DNA from 2 places in the Streptomyces sp. NBC_00019 genome. Region 1 is predicted to be linked to the other one. Evidence: predicted binding sites of a transcription regulator. Region 1 holds the regulator's gene; the other holds the start of a gene.
What was found. The regulator HspR, encoded in region 1, represses chaperone genes until heat shock. The targets are predictions, from matches to a motif close to TTGAGNNNNNNNNNCTCAA.
Positions count from the first base shown of each region.

Region 2: dnaK (molecular chaperone DnaK) is a predicted target of HspR. The motif match lies at 2,582-2,600, and genes of this name have one in related genera.

Region 1 is NZ_CP108302.1:5,625,287-5,629,777, forward strand. It holds gene dnaK (molecular chaperone DnaK) at 1-345, shown strand, start outside; gene grpE (nucleotide exchange factor GrpE) at 342-989, shown strand; gene dnaJ (molecular chaperone DnaJ) at 1,032-2,216, shown strand; gene OHU89_RS26530 (heat shock protein transcriptional repressor HspR) at 2,222-2,668, shown strand; gene OHU89_RS26535 (PA14 domain-containing protein) at 2,733-4,491, opposite strand, start outside.
Region 2 is NZ_CP108302.1:8,502,211-8,506,701, reverse strand. It holds gene narI (respiratory nitrate reductase subunit gamma) at 1-429, shown strand, start outside; gene OHU89_RS39415 (hypothetical protein) at 434-643, opposite strand; gene dnaK (molecular chaperone DnaK) at 682-2,535, opposite strand; gene OHU89_RS39405 (OsmC family protein) at 2,687-3,115, opposite strand; gene OHU89_RS39400 (DUF2201 family putative metallopeptidase) at 3,171-4,491, opposite strand, start outside.

The DNA of each region.
Region 1 (4,491 bases):
CGCGAGGCCGCCGAGTCCCGCAACCAGGGCGAGCAGCTCGTCTACCAGACGGAGAAGTTCCTCAAGGACAACGAGGACAAGGTCCCCGGCGAGGTCAAGACCGAGGTCGAGGCCGCCGTCGAGGAGCTGAAGACCGCGCTCAAGGGCGAGGACACCGCCGAGATCCGCACCGCCACCGAGAAGGTCGCGGCCGTCTCGCAGAAGGTCGGCCAGGCCATGTACGCCGACGCCCAGGCCGCGCAGTCCGCGGGTGGCGCCGACGCCGGTGCCGAGGCTCCCAAGGCCGACGACGACGTCGTGGACGCCGAGATCGTGGACGACGAGCGCAAGGACGGTGCCGCGTGACCGAGGAGACCCCGGGCTTCGAGGAGAAGCCCGACGTCCCCTCCGGCGCGACCCCCGACGACGCCGAGCCGAAGGCCGCCCCTCAGGAGGGGGCGGCCCCGGCCGGGGACGCAACAGCACAGATCGCCGGTCTGACGGCCCAGCTGGACCAGGCCCGCAAGGCGCTCGAAGAGCGCACCGCGGACCTCCAGCGGCTCCAGGCCGAGTTCCAGAACTACCGCCGCCGCGTGGAGCGGGACCGGATCACGGTCAAGGAGATCGCCGTCGCGAACCTCCTGACCGAACTCCTGCCCGTGCTCGACGACATCGGCCGCGCGCGGGACCACGGCGAGTTCGTCGGCGGATTCAAGTCCGTCGGGGAGTCGCTGGAGACCGTCGCGGCGAAGATGGGTCTGCAGCAGTTCGGCAAGGAGGGCGAGCCCTTCGACCCGACCATCCACGAAGCCCTGATGCACAGCTACGCGCCGGACGTCACCGAGACGACGTGCGTGGCGATCCTGCAGCCCGGGTATCGCATCGGCGAGCGCACCATCCGCCCCGCGCGGGTGGCCGTCGCCGAACCGCAGCCGGGCGCGCAGACGGTCAAGGCCGAGGAGGACTCCACGGCCGACGACGACAAGGACAACGGCCCTGAGGAGGGCTGAGGTCACCACTGAGCGGGACGCCAGGAAGGGGGCGCGTCGAGGATGAGCACCAAGGACTTCATCGAGAAGGACTTCTACAAGGTCCTCGGCGTCCCCAAGGACGCCACCGAGGCCGAGATCAAGAAGGCGTACCGGAAGCTCGCCCGCGAGTTCCACCCGGACGCCAACAAGGGCAACGTCAAGGCCGAGGAGCGCTTCAAGGAGATCTCCGAGGCGAACGACGTCCTCGGTGACCCCAAGAAGCGCAAGGAGTACGACGAGGCCCGCGCCCTCTTCGGCAACGGCGGCTTCCGCCCGGGGCCGGGCGCGGGCGGCGGCTCCTTCAACTTCGACCTGGGCGACCTCTTCGGAGGCGGCGCGCAGGGCGGTGGCGCCGGGGGTTCCGGTGGCTTCGGCGGCGGGATCGGCGACGTCTTCGGGGGTCTGTTCAACCGGGGCGGTACGGGCACGACCCGTACCCAGCCCCGGCGCGGCCAGGACATCGACACCGAGGTCACCCTGAGCTTCACCGAGGCCATCGAGGGTGCCACGGTGCCGCTGCGGATGTCCTCGCAGTCCCCGTGCAAGGCCTGCTCCGGCACCGGCGACAAGAACGGCACACCGCGCGTGTGCCCGACCTGCGTCGGCACCGGCCAGGTGGCGCGGGGCTCCGGCGGCGGCTTCTCCCTCACCGACCCCTGCCCGGACTGCAAGGGCCGCGGACTGATGGCCGAGCACCCCTGTCTGGAGTGCAAGGGCAGCGGCCGCGCCAAGTCCTCCCGGACCATGCAGGTCCGCATCCCCGCCGGGGTGACGGACAGTCAGCGGATCCGGCTGCGCGGCAAGGGCGCACCGGGCGAGCGCGGCGGTCCGGCCGGAGACCTGTATGTCACCGTGCACGTCGACACGCACCCGGTCTTCGGCCGCAAGGAGGACAACCTCACGGTCACGGTCCCGGTCACGTTCACCGAGGCGGCCCTCGGCGGCGAGGTGAGGGTCCCGACCCTGGGCGGCCCCGCCGTCACGCTGAAGCTGCCGCCGGGCACGCCCAACGGTCGCACCATGCGCGCCCGCGGCAAGGGCGCGGTCCGCAAGGACGGCACCCGCGGCGACCTCCTGGTCACCGTCGAGGTGAGTGTCCCGACGGACCTGACGGGGAAGGCTCGTGACGCACTCGAGGCGTATCGCGAGGCGACCGCGGGCGAGGACCCGCGGGCGGAGCTGTTCCAGGCCGCGAAGGGAGCTTGATCGAGATGGACGGCCGTCGACGCAATCCGTATGAACTGACCGAGGAGACCCCGGTCTACGTCATCTCGGTGGCGGCCCAGCTCTCGGGCCTGCATCCGCAGACCCTGCGCCAGTACGACCGTCTGGGCCTGGTCTCCCCGGACCGCACCGCCGGCCGGGGCCGCCGCTACTCGGCCCGTGACATCGAACTGCTCCGCGCGGTGCAGGCGTTGTCGCAGGACGAGGGCATCAACCTCGCCGGCATCAAGCGCATCATCGAGCTGGAGAACCAGGTCGCCGCGCTGCAGTCCCGCGTCGCCGAGATGGAGGCCGCCCTCGACGGCGCCGCCGCGGCGATGCAGCAGCGTGAGGCGGCGGTGCATGCGTCGTACCGCCGTGACCTGGTGCCTTATCAGGAAGTGCAGCAGACCAGCGCGTTGGTGGTGTGGCGTCCCAAGGGGCGGCAGGACTGAGGTACCCAAGTGCATGCGAAGGGGCCCGGAGGACGAACCTCCGGGCCCCTTCGCATGTGCGGGCTCAGAGCCAGGAGTCCCAGATGCCGTACGCCATCGGCGTGGACGCGGCCTCCGTGCCGGCGGCGTCCAGGCGGACGACGCGGTAGTAGTACAGGCCCAGCGTGTCCTCGTGGACCGTCTTGTCCATGTGGAACACGGCGTCGTACATCGTGCCCTCGGTGAGGGTGACATAGGCGGCCGAGGCCGGGTCCCAGCGCTCCACGCGATAGCTCGCGAACCGGCCGCAGTCGCCGAGGCCGGAGCTCTCGGAGCAGCCGACGTACAGCTCCGGGTACTGGTCCTCACGGATCCCGGTCCCCGTCCAGCCCGGCGGCCGGGTGTCGGGCAGGGTGACGGAGAGCTCGGCGGGGTGGAAGGCCTCGGGGCCGGCGTACCAGTCGATCAGGGGGGAGCCGTCCGTGGCGGCCACCTTGTAGGTGTGCGCGGCGCCGTCGGGGACCGTCGGGCAGAGGATCTCGGTCTCGGCCAGGGAGTCGCCCGTCCAGCAGTTCTGGTCCCATACCGTCTCGCCGGTCTCCGGGTCCGTGACGCCCTGCCACACCTTGTAGCCCGTGACGTCGTCGTCGGCCGGCGGCGTCCAGGTCAGGCGTACACCGAGCGGGATCTGCTCGGCGGCCAGGTTCTGCACCGGTGCCGGGCGCTCGGTGTCCGGCGTGGTCCCGGTGGCGGCGGGGCCGGGCTGCGACTCATGACCGTACGGGTCGATCGTCATGACCGTGTAGTCGTACGTCGTCTCGGAGGCACCGGAGACGTCCCAGCAGACGCCGTTGATCTGCCGGGCACCGGCGTAGTCGGGGGCGTCGCCGGTGTTCCAGGTCCAGTACGTCTCCGGGTCCGTCAGCGGCAGGTCCTGCGAGCTGTTGGGCTTGCAGGCGGTCACCACGCTGCTCTCGCCGGTCGCCTGGTCGGTGCGGACGATCCGATAGGTGAGCAGCGGATCGTCCTCGCCGAAGGTCCACGGGTCGGCGCTGCTCCACTCGATCATCACCCCCTCGTCGAACCGGCTCGCGGTGGTGCGGAACGGCGCGATCGCATCGGGCCGGTCCGCCATCGTCAGCGTGACCTCCACCGGGGCGGCCGCATTGCCCTTCGCGTCCACCGAGCGCACCGCGTACCGGTAGCTGTCGGCGACCGCGAGCAGCTGGCGCGGCACGGCGTCGGTTGCCGTGGTGGTGGTCGGGGTGGTGCCCGTGGCGCCGGGCAGCGCGTCGAGCCAGCCGCCGGTCGCCGCGTCGTACTGCAGGACCTGGTACGAGGCGGCCCCGTCGACGGCCGACCACAGCATGTGCGGAACGCCCGACCGGTACTCGACGCGCGCGTCGGCCGCGGTCGCCGGCGGTGTCAGGTCCGAGGTGGTGAAGGTGGCGGCGGGTGAGTACGCGGACCAGTTCCCGACGGCGTCGCGGGCCCGGCCCCGGTAGGTGACCTCGCTGCCGTCGGCGGCGTGACCGGTGTCGCAGATCGCGCCCTTGGTGCCGGTGTACACGGTGGCCCAGGTGTTGGTGGCGGAGTTCAGCCGCTGCATCTCGTAGAGCGCGATGTCGGCCGCGTTCTCCGCGGTCGTGACCAACTCCGGGGCCGCGTAGGGCTGGTCCACCGGGCACGCGTCCATCTCGACGAACGGCGCGGCGGGCGGGGTGGTGTCCACGCTCGTGACCGCCTGGTCGGCGGTGCCGGTCGAGACGTTGCCCGCCTTGTCGTAGGCGCGGACCTCGTAGTAGTAGGTCGCACCGGTGGGCGGAGGGGTGTCCGTGTACGAG
Region 2 (4,491 bases), 2.9 Mb from region 1:
GCGGTCGGCGGGATCCTGTTGCTCGTATACCGCCGACGGACGAAGGCACCCGTCTTCCGGGCGACGACCGCCAACGACAAGCTCATGTACCTGGTGCTGCTCGGCGCGATCGCGATGGGCATGATCGCCAAACTCACCCACGCCTCCGGCGACGGCTACAACTACCGCGAGTCCATCGGCCCCTGGGCACGCAGTCTGTTCACCCTCCAGCCGGACATCGACCGGATGGAGGGTGTGCCGGTGCTGTACCGGATCCACGCGGTCATCGGAATGGCGCTGATCGCGTTCGTGCCGTACAGCCGGCTGGTGCACATGTTCAGCGCGCCGGTGCAGTACCTGTTCCGCCCGTATGTCGTGTACCGCAGCCGCGACCCCGAGCAGTTGGGGCCGCGGCCGGAGCGGCGGGGCTGGGAGAAGACGGGCTCGTAGAGCGTCAGCCGCCGTCGACGTGGCCGGCCGGGGCGGCGCCGCCGTCGTAGTGGCCGTCCGTGCTGTTGTCGTGGTGGCCGGCCGCGTCCACGGACCAGTCCCGGTTGTCCGGCGTGTCCACGCCTCCGGTCACGCCGACGGCCGCGGCCCCCGCCAGCAGCGAACCGGCCGCCAGAGCCGCTAACCGTGCGCGCCGTGTCCTGTTGTCACCCATGCTCGTGTCCCTCCGTGAAGTCCGGTACGGCCGGCCTCTCAGGCTGCCCCGCCCTTGGGGTCCTTGTCGTCGTCGACGATCTCCGCGTCGACCACGCCTTCCTCCTCGGGAGACGCGGGTTGCTGGTCGGTGGGTTCCGACTGGGCCTGGGCGTACATCGCCTGGCCCATCTTCTGGCTGACGGTGGCGAGTTTCTCGACGCCGGTGCGCAGCGCGTTCGTCTCCGCGTTCTGCTCCAGGAGCGCCTTGAGCTCCGAGATCGCCGACTCCACCTCGGACCTGGTGTCGGCGGGGACGCGTTCCTCGTTGTCACGGATGAACTTCTCGGTCTGGTAGACGAGTTGCTCGGCGTGGTTGCGGGTCTCGGCCGCCTCCCGGCGGTTGCGGTCCTCCTCGGCGTACTGCTCGGCCTCCCGCATCATGCGGTCGATGTCGTCCTTGGGGAGCGCGGAGCCGCCCGTCACCGTCATCTTCTGCTCGCGACCGGTCGCCAGGTCCTTGGCGGAGACGTGCATGATCCCGTTGGCGTCGATGTCGAACGCGACCTCGATCTGCGGGACGCCGCGTGGTGCGGGCGGCAGTCCGGTCAGGTCGAAGACGCCCAGCTTCTTGTTGTACGCGGCGATCTCCCGCTCGCCCTGATACACCTGGATGCCCACCGAGGGCTGGTTGTCGGTCGCCGTCGTGAAGATCTCCGAACGGCGGGTCGGGATCGTGGTGTTGCGCTCGATGAGCTTGGTCATGATGCCGCCCTTGGTCTCGATGCCCAGGGACAGCGGGGTGACGTCGAGCAGCAGGACGTCCTTCACATCGCCGCGGATCACGCCGGCCTGGAGGGCCGCGCCGACGGCGACGACCTCGTCCGGGTTGACGCCCTTGTGCGGGTCCTTGCCGGTGAGTTCCTTGACGAGGTCGGTGACGGCGGGCATCCGGGTCGAGCCGCCGACGAGGATGACGTGGTCGACCGCGGCGAGCTTGATGCCGGCGTCCTTGACGGCCTGGTGGAAGGGGGTCGTGCAGCGGTCGAGGAGGTCGGCGGTCAGCTCCTGGAACTGGGCGCGCGTCATCTTCTCGTCGAGGTGCAGGGGGCCCTCGGCGGAGGCGGTGATGTAGGGGAGGTTGATCGTCGTCTCCGACGAGCTCGACAGCTCGATCTTGGCTTTCTCGGCTCCCTCGCGCAGCCGTTGCAGCGCCATCTTGTCCTTGCCGAGGTCCACGCCGTACTGCCCCTGGAACTTCTTCACCAGGTGCTCCATGACCCGCTGGTCCCAGTCGTCGCCGCCGAGATGGGTGTCTCCGTTGGTCGCCTTGACCTCGATGACGCCGTCGCCGATCTCCAGCAGGGAGACGTCGAAGGTGCCGCCGCCGAGGTCGAAGACGAGGACGGTCTGCTCCTCGCCCCGGTCCAGGCCGTAGGCGAGCGCGGCGGCCGTGGGCTCGTTGATGATCCGCAGCACCTTCAGGCCCGCGATCTCCCCGGCCTCCTTGGTGGCCTGCCGCTGAGCGTCGTCGAAGTAGGCCGGGACGGTGATCACCGCGTCGGTGACGTCCTCGCCGAGATAGGACTCGGCGTCCCGCTTCAGCTTCTGCAGCACCCGCGCGGAGAGCTCCTGCGCCCGGTAGCGGGTGCCGTCGACATCCCCCTGGTCCGGGAAGCGCCAGCTCCCGTCGCCCATGTACCGCTTCACCGAGCGGGCCGTCCGCTCGACGTTCGTCACCGCCTGCCGTTTGGCGACCTCCCCGACGAGCACCTCGCCGTTCTTGGCGAAGGCCACGACCGACGGTGTGGTCCTTGCCCCCTCCGCATTGGCGACGACTGTGGGGTCGCCGCCCTCCAGGACGGCCACCACGGAGTTCGTGGTGCCCAGATCGATCCCGACCGCGCGTCCCATCGCTGTCCCCTTCCGCCAGGGCACTTCCCGGACTCCAGCACAAAACTTGAGTGGGCTGTTGTCAATGCCGCGTACCCATGCCGGGTACCCCGGAAATGGGCGATGCCGCGCCCCTCTCGAAGGGGACGCGGCATCGCGGGACGTACGGGTGTCAGGCGAGCTTCGCCGACAGGGTGATCGGTACGGCCTTGAGGGCCTGGCTGACGGGGCAGTTCACCTTGGCCTGCTCCGCCGCGGCGACGAAGCCGTCCTCGTCGAGGCCGGGCACGGTGCCCTCGACCGTGAGGTGGACGCCGGTGATGCCCTCGCCCGGCTGGAAGGTGACGTCGGCGGAGGTGACGAGCTTGGTGGGCGGGGTGCCGGCCCCCGCGAGGGCGTGCGAGAACGCCATCGAGAAGCAGCTGGAGTGGGCGGCCGCGATCAGCTCCTCGGGGCTGGTCTTGCCGTTGGCCTCCTGGGTGCGGGCAGCCCACGTCACCGGCTGCTCGTCGATGGCGCCGGAGGAGTCGAAGGTGACGACTCCGTTGCCCTCGAGCAGGTTGCCTTCCCAGACGGTGTGTGCGGAGCGCGTGGTAGCCACGGTCAGTCCTTTCGTGTGGTCCCGGTTCCGGGTGATGCACCCCATCCGATCACACTCAGGCGCGGCTCACCCTGAAGACCGGTCCGCGCGGGCTGAAGGGCAGCCGCGCGCCCTCCGGGATCAGATACGCGTGTTCGCGCCGCACCCTCAGGACGTCGCACCAGCCGTCCGTGATCACCAACACGGGCGCGCCGGGCGGGAAGTCGTCGGCGCGGTGCAGCAGGTCGATCCCGGGCTGCAGGACCGTACCGCCACGACCGCGCACCCGCACCCGGCCCGCGATCTCGGTGACCGGCAGATAACCGGCGTCGTACGGGGCCGCGTCACAGAACACGACCCGCGCTGCCGGTACGTCCCGGGCCTCGGCGTACGAGGCGATCGCGCCCAGCGCCTTGCCGAGCAGGGTCCGGTCCATGGACCCGGAGGTGTCCAGGACGACGCCGAAGGTGCAGCGGGCGATCTCCTCGGGCGGGAAGTACCGGCCCGCGCGGGGGATGTCGGGGGTGGACGACTGGCGGCGGGAGGGGCGCGCGTACGTCCGCAGCGGCTCCGGTCGGGGCACGAACTCGTCGAACCAGCGGGCCAGTCGGGCGTCCCACGGCAGCGGCGGGTGGCTGAGCGCGCGGATCTCCTCGACGAGGCCGCCGGGCAGGAACCCGCGGGCCTGCTGCTGATGCAGGTCCAGGCCGTGACCGAGGCCGCGGCGGTAGAACTCGTCGAGGTCGACGTAGTCCCGGGGCGAGCCGAGCGGGCCGCCGAGGACGTCGCCGAGGCCCTTGCCGCGCAGGGTGCCCAGGCGGCGCATCCGGCGCAGGTCGCCGGCGATACGGTCGTAGACCTCCTCCGCGGACAGGTCCCTCAGCCCGGGGTCGAGGAGCAGCCCGTCGGGCATGGTGCCGACCTGCATGTCGACCAGCCAGCCGTTGATGACGTAGTCGCAGGCGACGTTGAACAGGAACGGGTCGCGGGTGCCGCAGCGGTCGCCGTGGCGCAGGGCGGCGTGCAGCATCTCGTGGGCGAGGACGAACCGCCATTCCTCGTCGTCGAGTTCACGCAGCGGGTTGATGTAGATCTCGGCGAGTTCGGCGTTGACCGCGGCGACGGAGATGTCGTGGGCGCGGGCCAGTTCGGCGTCGGCGACCAGGGTGATGCCGGCCGCGATGCCGCCGAGCAGCGGGTAGGAGGAGACGAACCAGCTCAACGCCCGCTCCCACGGCTGGAGTCGGGTCGAGCCGCCGCGCATCGACGTACGGCGGCCGCCCGCCACGTCCATGGCGGTGGCGACGGTACGGGTGAGGGCGTGCGCGAAGTCCAGCTGCCAGTTCTTCGGGGCGCCGCCCATCCACACGTCCCAGGGCACGAGCAGTTGGTCCGGT